DNA from 3 places in the Pseudomonas sp. AC083 genome. Region 2 is predicted to be linked to each of the others. Evidence: riboswitches for the same ligand, from Rfam matches in the RefSeq annotation. Region 2 holds a riboswitch; each other region holds the start of a gene.
What was found. Region 2 has a riboswitch for cobalamin ahead of AC0IXA_RS00200 (CbtB domain-containing protein). Riboswitches for the same ligand answer to the same signal wherever they lie in the genome.

Region 1: linked by a shared signal. The riboswitch ahead of AC0IXA_RS05925 (ABC transporter substrate-binding protein) and the one ahead of AC0IXA_RS00200 (CbtB domain-containing protein) in region 2 are both predicted to bind cobalamin.
Region 3: linked by a shared signal. The riboswitch ahead of cobO (cob(I)yrinic acid a,c-diamide adenosyltransferase) and the one ahead of AC0IXA_RS00200 (CbtB domain-containing protein) in region 2 are both predicted to bind cobalamin.

The regions. Positions count from the first base shown of each region.
Region 1 is NZ_CEEDDH010000002.1:597,935-605,951, reverse strand. Features, by position in the region: gene AC0IXA_RS05945 (ABC transporter permease) at 1-508, shown strand, start outside; gene AC0IXA_RS05940 (ABC transporter ATP-binding protein) at 526-1,680, shown strand; gene map (type I methionyl aminopeptidase) at 1,808-2,599, opposite strand; gene AC0IXA_RS05930 (ParD-like family protein) at 2,596-2,823, opposite strand; cobalamin riboswitch at 2,944-3,137, shown strand; gene AC0IXA_RS05925 (ABC transporter substrate-binding protein) at 3,277-4,290, shown strand; gene AC0IXA_RS05920 (FecCD family ABC transporter permease) at 4,287-5,303, shown strand; partial or broken gene AC0IXA_RS05915 (ABC transporter ATP-binding protein) at 5,396-6,064, shown strand; gene metE (5-methyltetrahydropteroyltriglutamate--homocysteine S-methyltransferase) at 6,274-8,017, opposite strand, start outside.
Region 2 is NZ_CEEDDH010000001.1:50,524-58,540, forward strand. Features, by position in the region: gene AC0IXA_RS00175 (fatty acid cis/trans isomerase) at 82-2,376, shown strand; gene nfuA (Fe-S biogenesis protein NfuA) at 2,480-3,064, shown strand; gene cobM (precorrin-4 C(11)-methyltransferase) at 3,181-3,927, opposite strand; gene AC0IXA_RS00190 (cobalamin biosynthesis protein) at 4,006-4,419, opposite strand; gene AC0IXA_RS00195 (CbtA family protein) at 4,416-5,117, opposite strand; gene AC0IXA_RS00200 (CbtB domain-containing protein) at 5,129-5,326, opposite strand; cobalamin riboswitch at 5,450-5,668, opposite strand; cobalamin riboswitch at 6,448-6,659, shown strand; gene cobW (cobalamin biosynthesis protein CobW) at 6,759-7,823, shown strand; gene cobN (cobaltochelatase subunit CobN) at 7,827-8,017, shown strand, end outside.
Region 3 is NZ_CEEDDH010000003.1:18,933-26,949, forward strand. Features, by position in the region: gene bluB (5,6-dimethylbenzimidazole synthase) at 1-295, opposite strand, end outside; gene AC0IXA_RS06150 (cobyrinate a,c-diamide synthase) at 292-1,674, opposite strand; gene cobO (cob(I)yrinic acid a,c-diamide adenosyltransferase) at 1,671-2,282, opposite strand; cobalamin riboswitch at 2,366-2,595, opposite strand; gene AC0IXA_RS06160 (hypothetical protein) at 2,759-3,343, shown strand; gene AC0IXA_RS06165 (PQQ-dependent sugar dehydrogenase) at 3,410-4,723, shown strand; gene AC0IXA_RS06170 (C40 family peptidase) at 4,851-5,387, opposite strand; gene AC0IXA_RS06175 (C40 family peptidase) at 5,603-6,220, opposite strand; gene hda (DnaA regulatory inactivator Hda) at 6,412-7,116, opposite strand; gene AC0IXA_RS06185 (AI-2E family transporter) at 7,323-8,017, opposite strand, start outside.

The DNA of each region.
Region 1 (8,017 bases), on a different contig from region 2:
CGGCCGCGAGATGCTCTACGGCCTGTTCACCCTGCCGATGATCGTGCCGCTGGTGATCATCGCCGTGGCGGTGTACGCGCTGTTTCTCAAGCTCGGCTATACCGGGACCATGTTCGCCTTCGTCGTCAGCCATGTGATCGTCGCGCTGCCGTTCACCATCATCTCGATCATCAACTCGCTGAAGCTGTTCGATCAGTCGATTGAAGACGCGGCGGTGATCTGCGGTGCCTCGCGCTTGCAAGCGGTGTTCAAGGTGACATTCCCGGCGATCCGCCCGGGGATGGTCGCCGGCGCCCTCTTCGCCTTCCTCGTTTCATGGGACGAAGTGGTGCTCAGCGTGATGATGGCAAGCCCGACTCTGCAAACCCTTCCCGTGAAAATGTGGACCACCCTGCGCCAAGACCTGACCCCGGTGATCGCCGTCGCTTCGACGCTGCTGATCGGCCTGTCGGTATTGGTCATGGTGATCGCCGCCGCGCTGCGCCGGCGCAACGAAATCAGCGCCTGAGCGCCCAGGAGTACGACATGAGTGCCGTGATCAAAGACGCATCCCAGCAGAGCGACAAACCCCTGGTCAGCCTGCGCAACCTGAACAAGCACTACGGCGATTTTGCTGCCGTCGATAACATCTCGCTGGACATCAAGGACGGCGAATTCCTGACCTTTCTCGGCTCCAGCGGCTCGGGCAAGAGTACGACGCTGTCGATGCTCGCCGGGTTCGAAACACCGAGCAGCGGCGAGATCCTCGTCAACGGCCAGTCGCTGGTCAACGTGCCGCCGCACAAGCGCGACATCGGCATGGTCTTCCAGCGCTATTCGCTGTTCCCGCATCTGTCGGTGCGCGACAACATCGCCTTCCCTTTGGCGATCCGTAAACTGGCTGCCGCCGAGCGTGAAAAACGCGTCGATGCGATGTTGAAGCTGGTGCAGCTCGAACAGTTCGCCCATCGCCGCCCTTCGCAACTGTCCGGCGGTCAGCAACAACGTGTCGCCATCGCCAGGGCACTGGTTTACGAGCCACGCATCCTGCTGATGGACGAACCGCTGGGCGCGCTGGACAAGAAGCTGCGCGAGGACTTGCAGGATGAACTGCGCCAGCTGCACCGGCGCCTGGGTATCACCATCGTTTACGTGACCCACGACCAGGAAGAAGCCATGCGGCTGTCGCAACGCATCGCGATTTTCAGCCACGGCAAAATCGTTGGTCTGGGCAGTGGTTACGACCTTTACCAGAATCCGCCGAATGCCTTTGTCGCGTCGTTTCTGGGCAATTCGAACTTCCTCAAGCTCAAGGCGCAAGGCAATGCGGCAGCGAGTTTCGAGGGGCAGTTGTTGTCGATTCGGCTGACGTCCGGGTTGCACACTGATCAGGATGTGCTGCTGATGGTGCGTCCGGAAAAGGCCTTGGCGCTGAGCACGCAGCAGGCGCTGGATGAGCCGCTGGCGGCGGGTTGGAATGAGGTATCGGCGAATGTTGTGGAGGTGCTGTTTCTCGGTGAGAGCCAGACGTGCAGCGTGGTCACTGCGGGCGGGACGTCGATGACGGTGAAAGCGCTGTCGGCGGCAGGCATGCCGCTCAAGGCCGGCGATCCGGTCCGGGTGCGCTGGGCGACGGCGGATGCTTGTGTTTACACCGAATGGACCGAGAGCGATTTGAACAAGGCTGCCGGTGCTCACTAGATTTCCAATCCACTGAAATCCCCCTGTGGGAGCGAGCCTGCTCGCGAATGCGCTGTGTCACTCAACATTAATGGTGACTGACACAACCTTTTCGCGAGCAGGCTCGCTCCCACAGGTTCGGGATTGTTCAATTGATCGGGGAATACCCTTCAATCTGATCCGGCCACGCCGTCAGCACTTCAAACCCGTTTTCCGTCACCGCGACCATATGCTCCCACTGCGCCGACAAGGAGCCATCCTTGGTCAGCACGGTCCAGCCGTCTGGCATGTTCTTCACATGGCGTTTGCCGGCATTGAGCATCGGTTCCACGGTGAAAATCATCCCGGCCTTGAGCTTCAGCCCTTGATTGGGAAAGCCGTAATGCAGGATTTGCGGTTCGTCGTGATAGACCTTGCCGATGCCATGGCCGCAGTACTCGCGCACCACGCTGAAGCCCTCCGCCTCCGCCAGGCTCTGGATCGCATGACCGATATCGCCCAGCGTTGCGCCCGGTTTCACTGCGCGAATGCCCGCGCACATCGCGTCGTAAGTGGTCTTGATCAGGTGCTGCGCTTCAGGAGTCGCCTCGCCCACCACATACATGCGGCTGGTATCACCGAACCAGCCATCCTTGATCACGGCGATGTCGAGATTGACGATGTCGCCATCCTTCAATGGCGTGCCCGATGGAATCCCGTGACACACCACGTCGTTGACCGACGCGCAGACGGTTTTCGGAAAGCCGTGATAACCGACGTTGGCCGGCACGGCTTTCTGCACATTGACGATGTAATCGTTGCACAACCGGTCCAGCTCATCGGTGGTCACCCCGGCCTTCACATGCGGCACCAGCATTGCCAGCACTTCAGCGGCGAGTTTGCCGGCGGCGCGGGATTTTTCGATGTCGGCCGGCGTGTTGATCTTGATCTGGTTTCTCATGCGCTGACGGCTTCCTGAGTCAGTTGTTGCAGATCCAGTCCGCCGTTCTGTTCGGCGCGGATCAGCAGGCGGCAAATGGCGCTGTGGTCGAGGTTGGGATGCAGCTCGGCGAGCATGCCGATGCGCATCCAGTGCTCGGCCTGCGCGTTGATCGAGCGGCTGAGGGCGTTGCTGGAGATGCGCAGGTTCTCGTGCATGTCCTCTGAAATTTTTACGATGCCCATATTTGTATCCGATACGAAATGTATATGGATCGTATATTAATCAGTGCATACGGCCGATTGCAATGGCGACGACAAAATCGACGCTGTGGCAGATTCGCCTCCCCCTCCACCGCGCAAATCGACTACCATGCCGCCGCCGGTTTCCACACGGAATTAATAGGGAATCCGAAATGCTTGCACAGCATCAATCGGAACTGCCCCCGCAACTGTAGGTGCCGAGCCTGCTCCTCGACTGCCACTGGGTGAATCCCGGGAAGGCCGGAGCGTGGCGATGACGCATCAGTCAGGAGACCTGCCGGCACAGTGACTGACTAACCGGCGGGGTGTCCGGGAAGGACATCGTGCCGTGCGCATTTTCCCTGTGCCGGCCTTGCGCAGTTTCCACGACCGCGCCCGAGGTGTGTTTCCAACCGTACCCGCCTGCTCCCGTACGGTTCTCCTGGAGACTGCCCCATGCTGCTGCCCCGCGTTGCCACCCTGCTCACCGCTTTGAGCCTTTGCGCCCTGGCGCAAGCGACGCCGACTGCGTATCCGCTGACCGTGGAGAACTGCGGCAGCAGCCTGACCTTTCAGCACGCGCCCGCGCGCACGGTGACCATCGGCCAGGCCGGTACGGAAATGCTTTATGCCTTGGGCCTGGGCGACAAAGTCGTCGGCACCTCGTTGTGGTTCAACGACGTGCTGGGCACATACAAAGCGCAGAACGACAGGATCGAGCGCCTCGCCGACAACGAGCCGAGTTTCGAAGCGGTGATCGCCAAACGCCCGGAACTGGTAGCCGTCGAGCTGGAATGGATGGTCGGCCCGCAAGGCGCGGTCGGCACCCGCGAGCAGTTTCATGAACTGAAGATTCCTACCTATCTGCTGCCCTCCGACTGCGAAGCCAAGGACAACCTCGTCGGCTCGGACGGCACGCGGCTGGCGCCGTTTCGCATCGACAGCATCTACAAAGCCGTGAGCCAGCTCGCAGCGATTTTCGATGTGCAGGCGCGTGGCGAGCAGCTCAATGACCAGCTCAAAGCCAGCCTCGCGCAGTCGATCGCCACGGCGAAAAAGCAGCAGCGCAAAGACGTCAGCGCCCTGGTGTGGTTCTCCAGCGCCGAGATGGACATCGAGCCTTTCGTGGCCGGGCACAAAGGCGTTCCCGATTTCATGCTCAGCACCCTCGGCGTGCGCAACGTGGTCGAGTCGGATGAAGAATGGCCGACCGTCGGCTGGGAAACCATCGCCAAGGCCAACCCGACATTTCTGGTGATCGCGCGCATGGATCGTCGACGTTTCCCGGCGGACGACTATCAGAAAAAACTCGCCTTCCTGCGCAGTGATCCGGTGACGCGCAACATGGACGCGGTCAAGCACAACCGCATCATCATCCTTGACGCCATGGCCATGCAGGCCAGCCTGCGCACCTTCGACGGCCTCGCACAACTGGCCAGCGCCATCAACGGCTACGACCTGTCGCCATGAGCAGACGCCTGATCCGTTTGCTGCTGGTGCTGTTGACGCTGTCGGTCGCGCTGATTGGCGGCGTGGCCATTGGCGAGACTTCGATCGAGCCGAGCGTAGTGTTGCAGGTGCTGGCCAACAAGCTGTGGGGCGCCGGTTATGTGCTCGACCCGATCGACGAAGGCATCGTCTGGAACTATCGCCTGACCCGCGCGCTGGTCGCGGCGGCCTGCGGCGCCGGTCTGGCGACCTGTGGCGTAATCCTGCAGTCGCTGCTGCGCAATCCGCTGGCCGATCCGTATCTGCTGGGTATTTCTGCTGGCGCCTCGACTGGCGCGGTGATGGTCGCCCTGCTTGGCGTCGGCGCCGGGGCGATTTCATTGTCGGTCGGTGCCTTTGCCGGCGCGGTGACGGCGTTCGTACTGGTGATCCTGTTGGCGCGGGTCAGCGGCTCGGCCAGCGGCACCGGGCAGATCATTCTGGCCGGGATTGCCGGCTCGCAACTGTTCAACGCCCTCACCGCTTTTCTGATCACCCGCTCCGCCAGCTCCGAACAAGCGCGCGGGATCATGTTCTGGCTGCTCGGCAATCTCGGCGGCGTGCGCTGGCCGTCGGTGTGGCTGGCGGTCCCAGTGGCCTTGCTCGGGCTGGTCGTTTGTCTGTGGCACCGCCGGGCGCTGGATGCGTTCACCTTTGGCGCGGACTCGGCAGCCTCCCTCGGCATTGCCGTGCGCCGAGTGCAGATCCTGCTGATCGGCTGCGCCGCGCTGGTGACGGCGGTGATGGTGTCGATTGTCGGCTCGATCGGCTTTGTCGGTCTGGTGATTCCCCATGCCGCGCGGTTGTTGCTCGGCACGGGGCATGCGCGTCTGTTGCCCGCCAGTGCGCTGGGCGGTGCGGTGTTTCTGATTGCCGCCGATGTGCTGTCGCGCACCCTGATCAAGGGTCAGGTGATCCCGGTCGGCGTGATCACTGCGCTGGTCGGCGCACCGGTGTTCGCGCTGATTCTGGTGGGCCGGAGATCGGCGCGATGAACACGGTTTTAAGTTGTGCGGGTGTGGGCTTCAAAGTGCGCGGTGCCGAGTTGCTCAATGGTGTCAGTCTCGATGTTCAGCGCGGCGAGACCCTGGGCATTGTCGGGCCGAACGGTTCGGGGAAATCCACGCTGCTGAAACTGCTCGCCGGCCTGCGCGAACCGAGCGCGGGCCATGTGCAGCTCGGCGGTCAGGCGCTGGGCAAAATGTCGCGGCGCAGCATCGCGCAGACGCTCGCGGTGGTTGAGCAACAGGCCGATACCGACGATGGCATTCGCGTGTTCGACGCGGTGGCGCTGGGGCGCACGCCGTGGTTGTCGGCGCTGCAACCGTGGTCGCCGGCCGATGACGCCATCGTCGAGCAAGCGCTGGTCGACGTCGACGCCGTGCACCTGCGCAACCGCCTCTGGCGCAGCCTCTCCGGTGGCGAACGCCAGCGCGTGCACATCGCCCGCGCACTGGCCCAGCGCCCGCAGATCCTGCTGCTCGACGAGCCGGCCAACCACCTCGATATCCAGCATCAGTTGAGCATTCTGCAAGTGGTGCGCGCACTGCCGGTGACGACGTTGATCGCCCTGCACGATCTCAATCAGGCGCTCAAGTGCGATCGCCTGGCGGTGTTGGAGCGCGGGCGTCTGGTGGCATTGGGCGAGCCGCTGCACGTGCTGACGCCGGAGCGGTTACAGACGACTTTCGGCGTCAGGGCGCACTATCTGACGGACCCGTTCGATGGTGCACCGATATTGCGTTTCCTTGCCTGATGCATGTGTAGCTGACACACCGCTTTCGCGAGCAGGCTCGCTCCCACAAAGGATTTGTGTGTTGCCGTGAATGACAGGGGGAACGCGAATTCTGTGGGAGCGAGCTTGCTCGCGAAAGCGTCAGGTCATCCAACATGGTGTCGACTGACACACCGCTTTCGCGAGCAGGCTCGCTCCCACAGGGTTATGTATTCCAGGGCGGTAATGGGTCAGGCCCACTCTTTGCGCAGTTGCCGCGCGGCGCTGACCATGTGCACCAGCGCCGCTTCGGTCTCTGGCCAGCCTCGGGTTTTCAGCCCGCAATCCGGATTGACCCACAGCCGCTCAACCGGAATACGCTGCGCCGCCTTGCGCAGCAAGCCAACCATTTCCGACACATCGGGAATCCGTGGCGAGTGAATATCGTAGACGCCCGGGCCGATGTCATTCGGGTAGGCGAACGCTTCAAACGCTTCGAGCAGTTCCATGTCCGACCGTGAGGTTTCGATGGTGATGACATCGGCGTCCATCGCCGCGATCGACTCGATCACATCGTTGAATTCGCTGTAGCACATGTGCGTGTGGATCTGGGTTTCGTCGCGCACGCCGGAGGCGCACAGGCGGAACGCTGCGCTTGCCCATTCCAGATACGCCGGCCACTGCGCCCGGCGTAACGGCAAGCCTTCACGGAACGCCGCTTCGTCGATCTGCACGATTTTGATTCCTGCCGCTTCCAGATCATTCACTTCGTCACGAATGGCCAGCGCCAGCTGTCGAGCCTGTACCTCGCGGCTGACGTCTTCGCGGGCGAAGGACCACATCAGCATGGTCACCGGGCCGGTCAGCATGCCTTTCATGACCTTGTCGGTGAGGCCCTGGGCGTAGCAGATCCACTCGACCGTCATCGCTTGCGGGCGGCTCAGGTCACCGAAGATCACCGCTGGCTTGACGCAGCGCGAACCGTAGCTCTGCACCCAGCCAAAGCGGGTGAAGGCATAGCCGTCGAGCTGTTCGGCGAAGTATTCGACCATGTCGTTGCGCTCTGCCTCACCGTGCACCAGCACATCCAGGCCGAGGCGTTCTTGAATTTCCACCGCGTGGCGAATCTCCGTGTGCATCGCATCGGTGTAATCGGCCGCGCTGAGCTTGCCTTGCTTGTAAGCCTGACGCGCCAGACGGATCGCCGCCGTTTGCGGAAACGAGCCAATGGTGGTGGTCGGGAATAACGGCAGGCCGAGCTTGCCGCGCTGTTTGGCAATACGCTGAGCAAACGGCGATTGGCGTTGCGCATCCCTGGCAGTGATCGCCGCGACCCGCGTTTGCACCTCAGGTTTGTGAATGCGCGGCGAGGCGGCGCGGCTGGTTTGTACCGAACGACTTTGCGCCAGTGCGCGCAGCACCTGCGGCGCTTCCGGCTCGCTGACCGCTTGGGCGAGCACGGCGACCTCTTCGCACTTCTGCACGGCAAACGCCAGCCAGCTTTTCAGTTCGGCATCGAGCTGGTCTTCCCGGCCCAGATCAACCGGGCTGTGCAGCAATGAACAGGACGGCGCCACCCACAAGCGATCACCCAGACGCTCATGGGCATGACGCAGCGTCGCCAGCGCGTTTTGCAGATCGCAGCGCCAGACGTTCCGACCGTTGACCACACCCAGCGACAGCACTTTATAGGCCGGCAGACGATCCAGAATGGTCGGGTACTGATCCGGCGCGCGCACCAGATCGATGTGCAGGCCGTCGACCGGCAGGTTCGCCGCAAGACCGAGGTTTTCTTCCAGACCACCGAAGTACGTGGCGAGCAGTTTTTTCAGCGGATCGCGCTGGATCTGGTTGTAGGCGCGCTCGAAGGCATTCTTCCAGTCCTGCGGCAAATCGAGCACCAGAATCGGCTCGTCGATCTGCACCCACTCCACACCCAACGCCGCCAGCCGCGCGAAGATCTGGCCGTACAGCGGCAGCAGGCGGTCAAGCAAA
Region 2 (8,017 bases):
TTTTGCATGAATATCGCTCATGTTGGTACGAGCGTCATAACGGTAGAATCGCAGCCTTTTTTTATCATCGAGATCAGCAACATGCCGCACCGCTTCATCAGTTTATGGTTGCTGGTCCTGAGCGGGAGCGTTGCGGCGCAAGATCCTGCCGTTTCTTCTTCCATCTCCTACAGCCGAGACATCCAACCGATCTTCACCGAGAAGTGCGTAGCCTGCCATGCGTGCTATGACTCGGCCTGTCAGCTCAATCTCGGCAGTGGCGAAGGCGCCGCCCGTGGCGCGAGCAAGATGCCGGTATATGACGGCGAACGCACCCAGGCAGCACCGACCACGCGCTTGTTTTACGACGCCTTCGGCAAGCGCGCCTGGCAGCAGAAAGACTTCTATTCGGTACTCGACGCCCAGGGCAGTCAGGCTGCGCTGATGGCACGCATGCTTGAACTCGGCCACAAGACGCCGCTGACGCCGAACGCCAAGCTGCCCGAAGACATTGTCCTGGGGCTCAATCGCAACAATCTATGCGCAATGCCTGCGGAGTTCGACGGATATGCCGGCGCGCACCCGAAGGAGGGCATGCCGCTGGCGGTCACCGGGCTGACCGACCAGCAATATCAGACCTTGCAGCGCTGGCTGGCGTCTGGCGCGCCGATTGACGAGCAGAGCCTGGCGCCGAGTGCCAAAGAGGCCATGCAGATCCTGCAGTGGGAAAACCTGCTCAACGCCCCCGGCGCCCGGCAGAGTCTGGTCGGTCGCTGGCTGTTCGAGCACTGGTATCTGGCGCACATTTATTTCAAGGACGGCGAGCCGGGGCATTATTTCCAGTGGGTACGGTCGCGTACGCCGAGCGGCCAGCCGATCGACCTGATCGCCACGCGCCGCCCGAACGACGACCCGGGCACGCAGGTGTATTACCGCTTGTGGCCGGTGCAGGGGGTGATCGTGCACAAGACGCACATCACTTATCCGCTGAGCGCGGCGAAAATGGCCCGGATCAAGAGCCTGTTCTACAGCGGCAACTGGCAGGTCAATGCGCTGCCGGGTTACGGGCCGCAGAGCCGTGCCAATCCGTTTGCCACCTTCGAGGCGATTCCGGCGCAGGCGCGCTATCAGTTCATGCTCGATAACGCCGAATACTTCGTCCGCACCTTCATTCGCGGCCCGGTGTGCCGTGGGCAGATCGCGACCGACGTGATCCGCGACAACTTCTGGGCGCTGTTCCAGGCCCCGGAGCATGACCTCTACATCACCGACCCGAACTACCGTGGCCAGGCCACGCCGCTGCTGGCGATGCCGGGGCAGAACGACGATGTCGGCAGCGTGCTGAGCCTGTGGCGCAACTATCGCGACAAGCGCAACGAATACGAGGCACTGCGCCGTGACAGCTACGCCGATCTGCCGGCGCCGAGCTGGTCGACGCTGTGGGCCGGCAACGACAACGCCTTGCTGAGCATTTTCCGCCATTTCGACAGTGCTTCGGTGACCAAGGGGCTGATCGGTGAGGTGCCGCAAACCATGTGGCTGTTCGACTATCCGCTGCTTGAGCGCACCTATTACCAGCTCGCGGTCAACTTCGACGTGTTCGGCAACGTCTCCCATCAAGCGCAGACTCGCCTGTATTTCGACCTGATCCGTAATGGCGCGGAGCAGAACTTCCTGCGCCTGATGCCCGCCGACTCACGCGAGGATTACCTCAACGATTGGTACCAGGACGGCGGCCAATTCAAGATGTGGCTCGATTACGAGGCCATTGATGACGACAAACCGACCGCGCTGAAGCTCGACGAGAAAGACCCGAAACACGATTTCGCCATGCAGTTGCTGGCGCGCTACGGTGATCTGAACGCGCGGCCAGACCCGATCAATCGCTGCGACGGCGCTTATTGCTCGCGACCGAATATAGATCCGGCGTTGCAGAACGCCGAGCAGGCCCTGAGCCGTCTGGCCTCGCGACCGGCCGCAGGGTTGAAAGTCATCGACCAGATGCCCGAAGCGACCTTGCTGCGCGTTGAAACCGCCAGCGGCAAGCGCGAGGTCTACAGCGTGCTGCGCAACCGCGCGCACAGCAACGTGGCGTTTCTGCTCGGTGAGTCGCTGCGCTATCAACCGGGTCTCGACACCTTGACGATCTATCCGGGCGTACTCACCAGTTACCCGAACTTCATCTTCAACGTACCGGCCGAGCAGGTGCCAGCGTTTGTCGATGCGATGGAGAATGCCAGGGATGCCAATCGGTTCGAAAAAATCGTCGAACGCTGGGGCATTCGTCGCAGTCATCCACAGTTCTGGCTGTATTTCCACGATCTGAGCCAGTACATCCACGAAACCGATCCGGTGGAAGAGGGTGTGCTGGATATGAACCGGTACGAGAACCTTTGAGCATTCGCAGGCATATGCCGGGATTCTTTCCCGACAAAAATACTAGGACTTTGTCAGTCGCGCCGATTGGCGTAAACTGCGCCCAAGCCTGCGAGGAGTTTTTATGACCGCTATTACCATTACCGACGCCGCCCATGATTACCTGGCCGATCTGCTCTCCAAGCAGAACACCCCGGGCATCGGCATCCGTGTCTTCATCACCCAGCCTGGCACCCAGTACGCCGAAACCTGCATTGCCTACTGCAAGCCGGGCGAAGAGAAGCCTGAAGATACCGCGCTGGGGCTGAAAAGCTTCACCGCTTACATCGATTCCTTCAGCGAAGCGTTTCTTGACGACGCCGTTGTCGACTATGCCACCGACCGTATGGGCGGCCAGCTGACCATCAAGGCGCCAAATGCCAAGGTGCCGATGGTCAATGCCGACAGCCCGGTCAACGAGCGCATCAACTACTACCTGCAAACCGAAATCAACCCGGGGCTGGCCAGCCACGGCGGTCAGGTCAGCCTGATCGATGTGGTCGAGGACGGCATCGCTGTGTTGCAGTTTGGTGGCGGTTGCCAGGGCTGCGGCCAGGCCGACGTGACCTTGAAGGAAGGCATCGAGCGCACTCTGCTCGAGCGCATCCCGGAGCTCAAGGGCGTTCGCGACGTGACCGACCACACGCAGAAAGAAAACGCCTACTACTAAGGCGTTCGCTGCGAACATGAAAAACGGCGCCCCGTGAGCGCCGTTTTTTTATGCCTGTGGTTCGATCGTGCCCACGCTCTGCGTGGGTACGCAGCCCGGGACGCTCCGCGTTCCACTCACGGTCGATACAGATGCGCATGCCCGGCGCGATACAACGAAGACTCGCTAAACACCTCACTGCCCAGCACCCGCCCGACCAGAATCAACGCCGTGCGCCGAAACGCTTTGGCCTCGACCTTTGCGGCAATGTCCGCCAATGTTCCCACCACCCAATCCTGATCCGGCCACGTTGCCCGGTGAATCACCGCAATCGGGCAATCCGCACCGTAATGCGGCAACAGTTCAAGCAGTATCTTTTGCAGATGATTGACCCCCAGATGAATCGCCATGGTCGCGCCATGTTGCGCCAGACTGGCCAGTTCCTCGCCGGCCGGCATCGCGGTCTTGTCGGCGTAACGGGTCAGAATCACGCTTTGCGAGATATCCGGCAGAGTGAGCTCGGCGCCCAGCAGCGCTGCGCATGCTGCCGTCGCGGTCACGCCCGGAATGATCTCGAAAGGAATGTTCAGCTCACGCAAGTAGCGGATCTGCTCACCGATCGCGCCGTACAGACCTGGATCCCCCGAATGCACACGGGCAACATCCTGGCCTTTAGCATGGGCAGTTTTGATCAGATCGATGATTTGTTCCAGATGCAGTTCAGCGCTGTTGGCCACGATTTCGGCCTGATGACCTTCCAGCACCGCTGCGGGTACCAGCGAACCGGCATAAATGATCACCGGGCAGTTGCGAATCAGCCGTTGGCCTTTGACGGTAATGAGTTCCGGGTCGCCGGGGCCGGCGCCGATGAAGTAGACGGTCATCGTTGAATCCTTGTGAAGAAGCGCAGCCGCACCTCAGATGAAGTGTGCTCATGATCAATGGCGGGGATTATCGGGATTTTACCCGGCGCCGGCCAACGCCAGCGTGGCCTGCGCATATTTCAGCCGGGGAATCAGCAGTTTCACCGGAGCCTGAATCAGTTGCTCGGCCAGCGCCAGCGCGGCGCTTTCCGCCACGCCGTAGCAGCCGGTGCGCTCAAAGGCGATCTGCGATTGATGACTGAGGCGCTGTTGATAGGGCGCCAACTCGGCACTGTTGAAATACTGCAGGGGCAGGTTCAATTGTGTGGCCAGTTCCAGCAACCCCGGTTCGTGGCGCTTGAGGTCGATACTCGCCAAAGCCTTGACCGCTCGCAGCTCGATGCGGTGCGCCTGCAACGCTTGATCGAGTAATGCACGCAACGTACTGGCCGGGCAGCCGCGCTGGCAGCCGAGGCCGACCACGAGGGTCGGCGCTGCGCGGTCATCGGTCATGCCTGATATGGACCTGCGCTTTTACGGCGGAACAACCATGCACTGATCAAGCCCAAGGCCAGCCAGAACGCGACGTTGGTCAGCTGCGAAGCGATTTTGAACTGGGTTTCCAGTGCCTCTGGGGCAAGCATCGAATGCACCTGCGGTTGCGGCGCGCCGATCACATGCGGCACGGCGAGAATCGCCACACCGAGAAGCTTCATCAGCCAGTGACGACTGAAGGCGATCAGTGCCAGGCCGACGGCGGTCGAAGCGGCGGTGCCGATCCACCAGATCTGCCGCGAAGCCAGATCGGCAGCCGCAGTGCCCGGCAATTCAGGTGGCAGGCCCAAGGTCGGCGCGAGTACGAACGTCGCGTAACCGGCCAGACCCCAGAGCAGCCCTTGCGAGGTTTTGGTTGGCGCGCGCAAGGTGTACAGGCCGGCGAGCATCAGGGCGAAACCCACCGCCACCACCAGATTACCGCCAGTGGTCGAGACCACGCGCTGCCAGCCGTCTTCCGGCTCCCAGGCTTCGCCATCATGGCTGTGGGCGGCGGTGCCGGCGGCGTGTTCGTGAACTTGCGCGACCGGTTCGGATTTCTCGAAGGTTTCGGCCTGCAGAATCAGTGGCGATACCCAGAAACTCTGCAGCAGGGTCAGCAGCAGGGCGGCCAGCAAGCCGGTGAAGCCTGCGGTTTGCGCGATACGCTTGATCATCTCGGCAAGCCTCAGTGGCACGGGAACGCGGCGCTGTGGCGGGTATCGTGAGCGGCGTTGTGCACCGCTTCGATGTGCGAGAAGCCGGCGAACCAGACCAGACTGGCACCGAGGATCGAGGCGAAGAGGGCGGCGGCCACGCGTTGGCCGAGTGTGGTGCTGCTGGAGATGTGGTCAGTGTGGCTGACGGTATTGCTGATGATCGACATAGCGCTTCCCTCTGAAATGTCAGCGGGTAAACAGAGCGCATGAAAATCCCTGCGAGCCGGGCACGCAGGGATTTCGAACAGCGCCCGCCCACCGCGGGTTTGTTTGTGGTCAGCGGCGCTTGCGCGCGCTGGGTGTTGCGGGCCGGTCTCCGGGCTCGCGAGGGGTTGGCACGAGGCCGACCTGCAAGCATCACCTTCCCATGCCGGGGCACAGTGGATCTGACGCATCGCTCGCTTACCGTTGCGGGGGCAGCACCGGACTGACATGGCTTTGAGTAAAGCACATGATTCACCGGTTTCCCGTTTCACCCTGTGAAGGGCACCCGTAACAAGGTGGGCAGGAGAACATGGGTTTGGGTTTTTAGTCAATTTCCGGGGAGTTTTCGGTGCTGCGGTGGGGGTGTTTTTCTGATGTTTTTGTGTGTATATCCGTTGCTGCGGGTGTTGCTGATTACGGTTTCGCCCTTACGGCGAGGCACTTTTTCCAAACGCCGAAAAAGTACCCAAAAAGGCTTGCTCCTACGTTCGGCCCTCGCAGGCTCGGGTTCCTTCGCTGCGGAACTGATCCGGGAGCAGCGGCTCCGGTTTGCTTCGCTGCACCTCCTTCCGCTGTGTACGACTGCGTCGTACGGTCGCTGCGCTCCCACGCCCGGATCAATCCCTCCGCTCAGCCTTCCGACTTCGCCGGTGGATCAAGATCAAGAGCACTCGAGCTTGCGCTCATTGTTGAGTGGGGCGGCTTCGCCGCGGGCAGCTGCGCTGCTTTGCTTTTGCTTTTGTGGGAGCGAGCCTGCTCGCGAAGGCGGCCTGACAGCCGACCTGTTCTTGAAGTGGTACCCAATCCAACTGTAGGAGCCGCCGAAGGCTGCGATCTTTTGATCTGGCTTTTGCTTTTGCTGTTGCTTTTGATCTTTTGCCCCTCCGTAACGAAGGTACCCCGAGCTCCAGCGAGCGGGCCGTACGCCGGGGCAAAGCCTTTTGGTTCCTTTTTGCTGGGCCGGCACTCCGGCGTTTGAAAAAGGGACTCGCTGTAAGAGCGAAACCATAAGAAGCCGTTACCGCAGCAACGGATATACCCCAGTTTCAGACTCACCGACCATTGACCCATGACGGACCCATGCGTAGCCTTGCGCTTTCGAGGTTCTTCGGCACTCGCCGAAGCTAAGAAGGGAACGCGGTCAAAGCCGCGGCTGCCCCCGCAACTGTGAACGGTGATGTTCGTTGCCACGCCACTGCCAGCTCAACCGATGAGCCAGCGGGAAGGCGCAATGGACGCCAGGCCCAGCGCCTGAACGCCGTCAGCCAGGAGACCTGCCTCGTCACAGATTCTCACTACAACCGGGCGGGGTGATCCGGTGGCGAATGCTTCCGGCGTGCATGCGCGCTGCCGGTTCTCGTCCCGTATGCCCGCCGCTTGCCAAAGGGCATACCGATGAAAACACTGGCCAAACTCCCCGTCACCATCGTCACCGGTTTCCTCGGTTCAGGCAAAACCACGCTGCTGCGACACATGCTCGATAACGCTCAGGGCCGGCGCATCGCGGTGATCGTCAACGAGTTTGGCGAGCTCGGCATCGACGGTGAAATCCTCAAGCAATGCACCATCGGCTGCACCGAAGAAGAGGCCAGCGGCCGTGTTTACGAACTGGCCAACGGCTGCCTGTGCTGCACGGTGCAGGAAGAATTCTTCCCGGTAATGCGCGAACTGGTTGCCCGTCGCGGCGATCTCGACCACATCCTTATTGAAACCTCGGGCCTGGCCCTGCCAAAACCGCTGGTGCAGGCCTTCCAGTGGCCGGAAATCCGTAGCGCCTGCACCGTTGATGCGGTGATCACCGTGGTCGACAGCCCGGCCGTCGCTGCTGGCACCTTCGCAGCGTTCCCGGATCAGGTCGATGCCCAGCGCAAACTCGATCCGAACCTTGATCACGAGTCGCCGCTGCACGAATTGTTCGCCGATCAACTGGCCAGTGCTGACCTGGTCATCCTCAACAAGGCCGACCAGACCAGCGCGGAAGATCTGGCTCGGGTGCGCGCTGAAGTCGCCGAAGAGCTGCCGCCAGCGGTAAAAATCATCGAAGCCAGCAATGGCCGCCTGCCGCTCGACGTGCTGATCGGCCTCGGTGCCGGCTCCGAGGAGCACATCGACAGCCGCCACAGTCACCACGATCACCACCATGACGGTGATGACGACGATCACGATCACGACGCGTTCGATTCGATCTCAATCGAACTGCCGCAAGCCGATGAAAGCCTGCTGCTCGACGCGCTGACGCAACTGGTGGTGCAGCACGGCATTCTGCGCGTGAAAGGCTTCGCGGCGATTCCGAACAAGCCGATGCGCCTGTTGATTCAGGGTGTGGGCACGCGTTTTGACAAGCATTTCGACCGTCAGTGGGGCGCCGAAGAAGCGCGCGTCACGCGTCTGGTGCTGATCGGCCAGGAACTCGATGCCGCACAACTCGAAGCGCAATTGCGCGCTGCGCTCAGCGTTTAAGCCATGCACCTGCTCAGGACCCAGCCCGGCGGATTCGTCTCGGACGACAACATTGCCGATCTCGGACAAACCCCCGCCGAGCTGGTGATCCTGTGCAGCGGCGATTCCAGCCTGGCGCTGCTTGCCGAGGCTGCGCAGCAATTGCCCGATAACTATCCGAGCTTGCGTCTGGCCAACCCGATGCAGGTGCAGAA
Region 3 (8,017 bases), on a different contig from region 2:
CTTCGACCTTGAGCTGCATGAACTCATCGCTGCGCTCGCCGAGGGCCTCGGCGGTGCGGATGCGTTCCTCTTCCACCAGATCGCGGATCTGCCCGCGCAGAGCACGATCGCTGATGCGGATGAAGCGCCAAGGCTGCATCAGGCCGACGCTCGGCGCTTGATGAGCGGCCTCGAGCAGACGACGCAGCAACTGCGGCTCGACGCTGCCACCGGTGAAGTGGCGCATGTCGCGGCGTTCGGCGATGGCCTTGTAGACCGCTGCGCGTTCGGCTTCGGAGAATGTGTTGTCGGTCATGGCCCTTTCGCGAGCAGGCTCGCTCCCACAGGGTTCAGGTCATCCATTGTGGGAGCGAGCTTGCTCGCGAAGCCGGCCTCACTGTCTGGCGCAAACAATGACGCAATCGCAGTCGGATTCGACGGGAAATAAAAGTGCACGTACGACGCCGTCATCCGCCCCTCGCGATAAACCGCCTCAGCGCCGCGCCCGCCATTGGGACTCAGCCCACGGGCAATCGGCGTCAGCTCGGTTGTAGTCAGCGAATGGTGATACGTATGCCCCCGCAAGGAACCTTCCGGCAGCTCAACCGCCTGCAACGCCAGCGCCGCCAGACGCTTCTGCATCACCGCCTCGCCCTTGAGCAAACCGACCAGCTCAGCACGGGTGCCTTCCACGTCGGTCAGCGAATCCAGCAGATAAAGCATGCCGCCACACTCGGCGAGCAACGGCTTGCCCGCCGCGTGGTGCGCGCGGATTGCTGCAAGCATCGTGGTGTTTTGCGCCAGCGCGACGTGGTGCAGTTCCGGATAACCGCCCGGCAGATACAGGCTGTCCGCCTCGGGCAATCGGGTGTCGCGGATCGGCGAGAAAAATTGCAGTTCGGCGCCCATCGCCCGCAGCAGATCGAGACTGGCGCCATAGGTGAAGGCAAAGGCTTCATCACGGGCGACGGCGATGCGCACACCTTTCAATAAGGGCTCGGCGGCGATGACGTCAGGCGCGGCGAATTCAACGGCGGGGGGCAGCGCGACTTGGCAACTGCTGGCCAGCGCATCGGCGGCCGCGTCGAGACGCAGATCCAGATCATTCAATTCGCTGGCCTGGACCAGACCGAGGTGGCGGCTCGGCAATTCGATGCCGGTCTCGCGGGACAGCGCGCCGTACCAGCGCAGACCTTCGGTGAGGCTGCCTTCGAGCAATTGCGCATGGCGCAAGGTGCCGACGCGGTTGGCCAGCACGCCAGCGAACGGCAAGTCCGGCTGATACTTCGCCAGGCCCAGCGCCAAGGCGCCAAAGGTCTGCGCCATGGCGGTGCCATCGATCACGCCGAGCACCGGCACACCGAAGTGGCGCGCCAGATCAGCGCTGGATGGCGTGCCGTCGAACAGGCCCATCACGCCCTCGATCAGAATCAGATCAGCCTCGGCGGCGGCTTCCCACAACAGCCGACGACTTTCCTGCTCGCCGACCATCCACATGTCCAATTGATAGACCGGCGCACCGCTGGCGCGCTCGAGGATCATCGGATCGAGAAAGTCCGGCCCGCATTTGAACACGCGGACCTTGCGCCCCTGATTGCGATGCAAACGGGCGAGTGCGGCGGTGACGGTGGTCTTGCCCTGACCGGAGGCCGGCGCGGCGATCAACACCGCCGGGCAGTGGCGTGGTTGCTTCAAAGTTCGACGCCTTTCTGCGCTTTGATCCCGGCCTGGAAGGCGTGCTTGAGCATGCCCATCTCGGTGACCGTGTCGCCCATCTCGATCATTTCCGGCTTGGCGCCGCGACCGGTGACCACCACGTGTTGCATCGGCGGACGCGCCTGCAAATCGCTGAGCACCTGATCGAGATCGAGGTAGCCGTGCTTGAGGGCGATGTTCAATTCGTCGAGCACCACCAGACCGATCGAAGGGTCGCGCAACAATTCGCGCGAGACTTCCCAAGCGGCGGTCGCCGCGGCGATGTCGCGCTGACGATCCTGGGTTTCCCAGGTAAAGCCTTCACCCATGACGTGGAAACGCACTTGCTCGGGGAAGCGGCGGAAAAACAATTCTTCGCCGGTGCTGTTGCGGCCCTTGATGAACTGCACCACGCCGCACTGCATGCCGTGGCCCATCGCGCGGGCGAGCATGCCGAACGCCGAGCTGCTCTTGCCTTTGCCGTTGCCGGTCAGCACCAGCACCAAGCCACATTCGTCGGGCGAGTTGGCAATGCGTTCGTCGATCACGGCTTTCTTGCGCTGCATGCGCGCCAGATGGCGCTCGTCACGCTCGGGGGAATCAGTCATGGGGGGAGCTCTCCGTTGAGGCTGGATAACGGCGGGCAGGCACAAGAATAGACGGCAAAAAGCCTGGCATCGCCCACCGTGATGCCGCTGAGATGGATCAGGCCGGTCTCCGGGCTCATGAGCGGCGTTTCGCCGGACTGCGCGCCTTCCCGCTTCTTTCGAGGCAGTGGCTCAAGGCGCAGTTTTCACTCATTTACCGTTGCGGGGGCAGCGCCGGGATCGTCGTGGCTTCGCTTGAAGACCACCCTCACCGGCTTCCCTGTTTCACTCTGTCGACGCGGGGCCACAGAGCACCTGAAACAAGCGGCGAAGGTTAGAGGGTTGGGGGTGGAGCGTCAATTGAAGAGGCGCTTTGCGCGCGAATAACTGCCGCTGCTCAATTGTGCAGCGGCAATCTTGTGCCAGACTGTGACAAGTGATATCAAAGAGCCATGCTTTTTTCCAAAAAGCCCACTACAACAATAAGGATGACGACGATGCAAGGCATGATCATCAGCAACCCGCGCCTGGAATTCCTGCGCCCGTTGCTGGAACGCTGGTTTGACTGTATCGATCGCTACAACACCGTTCGCGGCGACAACGACACGCCATATTGGCACGACGAGAAAGCCAATCTCGGCCTGCTCGCGGCAGCGGCGTGGATGGCTGAAATGGTCACGCTGAACGACACGGCCACGCGCAAACAGAACGAAGAAGGCGAACGCAATGCCCGCGCCGACCTGCTGATTGCCGGCGCCGAAGACCGCGCGTTCATTCAGGCCACGCAACGCTGGCCACGGGTCAACAACCTCAACCTGACCCAGGCCCTGCTCGACATCACCGTTGATGCCAAGCGCATCAGCTACGCCAGCGATCTCAAGCTCGGCTGCCTCTTTGTTGCTCCGCAAAAACCTCAGCACAGCGCCAGCCCCGAAGAATTGCAGGACATGGTCGACGACCTGCAAAAGGAACACACCTGCGCCGTGGCCTGGTATTTCCCCTACGCCTATCGCAAATTGCACAGCGACGCGGGCAACTATCATCCGGGCATCGCCGTGCTGTTCAAGGAAGCCCGCGGTTGAGCAGTTGAACCATCGGGCCTGCGCCCTCCTCTATGTTTAGGAATGCATTCATAGGGAAGATCAGCAATGCGCAAGGCCCAACTCGCTCTTATCATCGCCGTCGCAGGCGGGCTCGCCGCCTGCGGTGAAACCTCCAGCCTGCAAGTCTCCGACGGCACCGGTCCGTCACCGAAACTGCCCGAACCGAACAAGACGCTGATCCCGACAGTGAACATCGCCCCGGCGGTGGGCTGGCCGGACGGCGCGAAACCGACCGCAGCGGCCGGCACCCAGGTCGCGGCGTTTGCCGAAGGCCTCGATCACCCGCGCTGGCTCTATGTGCTGCCCAACGGCGATGTGCTGGTGGCGGAAACCAACGCGCCGCCCAAGCCCGATGACAGCAAAGGCATTCGTGGCTGGGTGATGAAGAAAGTCATGGGCAAGGCCGGCGCCGGCGTGCCCAGCCCGAACCGCATCACCCTGTTGCGTGATGCCGACCACGATGGCGTCGCAGAAACCCGTACGGTGTTCCTGCAGAACCTCAACTCGCCGTTTGGCATGACGCTCGTCGGCAACGATTTGTACGTAGCCGACACCGACCGCCTGCTGCGCTTCAACTACGAGCCGGGCGCCACCGAGATCAAGACCCAACCGATCAAAGTCGTCGACTTGCCTGGCGGCACGCTGAATCACCACTGGACCAAAAACGTCATCGCCAGCAAGGACGGCAACAAGCTCTACGTCACCGTCGGCTCGAACAGTAACGTTGGCGAAAACGGTCTGGATCAGGAAGAAGGCCGCGCGGCGATCTGGGAAGTGGATCGGGCGACCGGCAATCACCGGATCTTCGCCTCGGGCATTCGCAACCCCAACGGCCTCGCCTGGGAACCCACCAGCGGCGCCTTGTGGACAGCGGTCAACGAGCGTGACGAAATCGGCAGCGATCTGGTGCCGGACTACATAACCTCGGTCAAGGACGGCGGCTTCTATGGCTGGCCGTACAGCTACTATGGCCAGCACGTCGATGTGCGGGTCAAACCGCAGAATCCGGATCTGGTAGCCAAGGCCATCGCTCCGGATTACGCGGTCGGTCCGCACACCGCTTCGCTGGGCCTGACCTTCGCCGATGGCAACCGCTTGCCGGCGCAATTCAAGGAAGGCGCATTCATTGGCCAGCACGGCTCGTGGAACCGCAAACCGCACAGCGGCTACAAGGTGATTTTCGTGCCGTTTACTGGCGGCAAGCCGACCGGGCAGCCGGTGGATGTGCTGACCGGTTTCCTCGACAAGGACGAAAACGCGCTGGGCCGCCCAGTGGGCGTGGTGATCGATCAGCAAGGTGGCTTGCTGGTGGCGGATGATGTCGGGAACAAGGTGTGGCGCGTGTCGGCCAGCAAGTAAGTTAAGCGCGAAGCAAAAAATGTGGGAGCGAGCCTGCTCGCGAAAGCGGTGTATTAGTCAAATCATTGTCGACTGACACTCCGCCTTCGCGAGCAGGCTCGCTCCCACAATTAGTTATGCATACGCGCTAGGGGTTATGCGCCAGCTGCCCCGGCTGCAACACCCGCTTGGCGCTCAGATACGCCTTCTGCCAATAGGCCTTCGACAGGCTATCGAGCTTGACCGTGCCACCCGTGGCCGGTGCGTGCACGAAGCGTCCCTCACCGACGTAAATCCCCGCGTGACTGACCTGCGAGCCGCCATTGGTGGCGAAGAAAATCAGGTCGCCGGTCTGCAAGCCTTCCTTGCCGACATTCGGCGCCTGCATGACGATCATTTCGCGGGTCGAGCGTGGCAGCGAAATTCCCGCCGCGTCGCGGTAGACGAAACCGATCAGACCACTGCAATCGAAACCGGAATCTGGCGTGTTGCCGCCCCAGCGGTACGGTGTGCCGACCAGGCCGAGGGCACGGAACAGCACGTCTTCAGCAACGGGGGAAAAAGCCTGGGAAGGAGCGAACACGATCGGCGCGCGAACCACGGGGGCTGGCGGCGGTGTACGGCTGGCGCAGGCGCTGAGCAGCGCGGCGCAAAGGATCAAGGTGAGGCGGGCCGACATCGTCATAAGCAGAACATCCTGATCTGGCTGCGGCTTTCTCTGCCGAATGGACAGAAACAAAACCGCCTGCGTCATCACGCAGGCGGTTTGCCATCAATATAGATTCAGGATTCTAGCGGCTACGCGGCAAACTTCAAGTAAGACTTTAACTTCACCTTGTAAAGTTTAGGTCTACTCCATTGCCGTGCCGTTTTGTCGCCGCGAACGCAGCGACATGCAGTTTACTTGCGAGCGGTGACCACGGTCGGCGCCATGGCGAGTGCGCGCTTGGCTTCGATGAAAGTCTTGCTCCAGTAGCTGTCACCCAGGCTGTCGATGCGAACACCGCCGCTGCGACGACTGCTGGAGTGAATGAACTGGTTGTCACCCAGGTAGATGCCGGCGTGACTGACACGACCGCGACGACCATTGGTGGCGAAGAACAGCAGATCACCCGGCTCAAGGTTGCTGCGCGAAACCAGCGGCGCATCAACGTTGATCATTTCGCGAGTCGAGCGCGGCAGGTTCATGCCCGCCTCTTCGCGGAACAGGTAACCGATGAAACCGCTGCAATCGAAGCCGGCTTCAGAGGTACCGCCGAAACGGTAACGGGTACCGATCAGGGACATGCCGCGTTCGAGGATGCTGTCAGCCAGTACAGGAAGCTGATATGGCTTGCTGCCGTTGAACTGGTTGAGTTCTTTTTCGGTGTCCAGCTCTTCCTGATAAATAACGGAAGACTGGGCGGTAGCAGAATTCTTGACCTGTTGCGGCGGCTCTTGAACCGGAGAATGAGCAGCACAACCGAATAACAGGGTAACGAGTGCGAGAGGCACGAGGGGTGCGAAGCGCTTTAGCATGGGCACGACCGTGGCTGATAGTTGTAAAGAAGCCGAGACTATGCCCGCTATCGTCCTCATTTGCAAATTCAATCGAACTTTATGTGACTTCCCGGTTTCGCGTTTACATCTAAGCGCGTAACTCGTCTGGCCGGGGGATCGGGGCAGGGACGCGGGTTTTCTGGCGCCTGAAAGCTGGCAAAAGCCCACTACTACCAGCCAAGAGTTTCCTTGAGGAAGGGAATGGTCAGCTTGCGTTGCGCTTGCAGGGACGCCTGATCAAGCTGCTCGAGGAGATCGAACAGCGCGCTCATGCTCCGCGTGCCGCGAGTGAGAATAAAGTGCCCAACCTCATCGGTCAGGTGCAGACCGCGACGGGATGCGCGCAATTGCAACGCACGCAGTTTGTCTTCATCGGAGAGCGGGCGCATCTGGAAGATCAGCGCCAGGGTCAGACGGGATTTCAGGTCAGCCAGCTTCACAGGCAATTCGCGCGGTGAAGTGGACGCGGCAATCAGCAGGCGCCGGCCGCTGTCACGCAGACGGTTGAACAGATGAAACATCGCCTCTTCCCAGTCGGCCTTGCCGGCAATCACCTGCAAGTCATCCAGGCAGACCAGTTCGTACTGTTCAAGGTTGTCGAGGATTTCCACGCCGCGGTCCATCAACTCGGCCAGCGGCAGATACACCGCCGGTTCGCCCATCTGCTCGAAGCGCAGGCACGCGGCCTGCAACAGATGCGTGCGCCCGACGCCGTGCTTGCCCCACAGGTAGATCAGGCTCTCCGTCCACCCGGCGTCGGCTTCGCAGAGACGCTCGACATAGCCGAGTGCAGCGGCATTGGCGCCTGGGTAGTAGTTGATGAAGGTGGCGTCGTCACGCAGACGCACACCTAGGGGCAGCTGAATCGGTTTCATGCTGACTGAACAGTTCTCAAAGGAACCGTTAGTGGCCTCTGTGTAAAGTTGGCGAAGTTTATACCCGTGAGGCTGAGCGCACAATGCGACAGACCCCAAGCAAAATCAAAGGTTTGCGTTGACGCAGCGGTTTGATGACAGATTCTCTGGCGCCCTCGCTCGCACGAAACGGGCCAGCCCGGCCAAGCGCCGGGCGGCCCGCGCCATCACAGCTCAGGTTCGTCAACGCCGCTGTAGATCCCGGAATCCTTATACAAGTCGTGGACATGACGCACCAGCACCATGATCACCGCCGCCACCGGCAACGCCAGCAGAACGCCGGTGAAACCGAACAGCTCGCCGCCAGCGAGGATCGCGAAGATCACCGCCACCGGGTGCAGGCCGATGCGGTCCCCGACCAGCAGCGGCGTCAGCACCATGCCTTCCAGCGCCTGACCGACCATGAACACCGCGACGATCCCGACCATCGGGTACAGATCGCCACCGAACTGGAACAATCCGGCGATCAGCGCCGCACCAATGCCGATGACAAAACCCATGTACGGCACGATCGCCGCGAGCCCGGCAATCAGGCCGATCAACAGCCCCAGTTCCAGACCGACGATCATCAGGCCGGCGGCATAAATCACCCCCAGCGCAACCATCACCAGCAACTGCCCGCGCACGAACGCGCCGAGCACTTCGTGGCACTCGCCCGCCAGCGCAACCACGCGCTCTTCGCGATCACGTGGGAGCAGGCTGCGGATCTTGCCCATCATCACGTCCCAGTCGCGCAACAGATAGAAGCTCACCACCGGGATCAGCACCAGATTTGCCAACCAGCCGATCAGCGCCAGGCTCGAGGCCGTCGCCTGACTCAGCACCACGCCGACGATGTCGGTGGTCTGGCCCATGTGCTCGC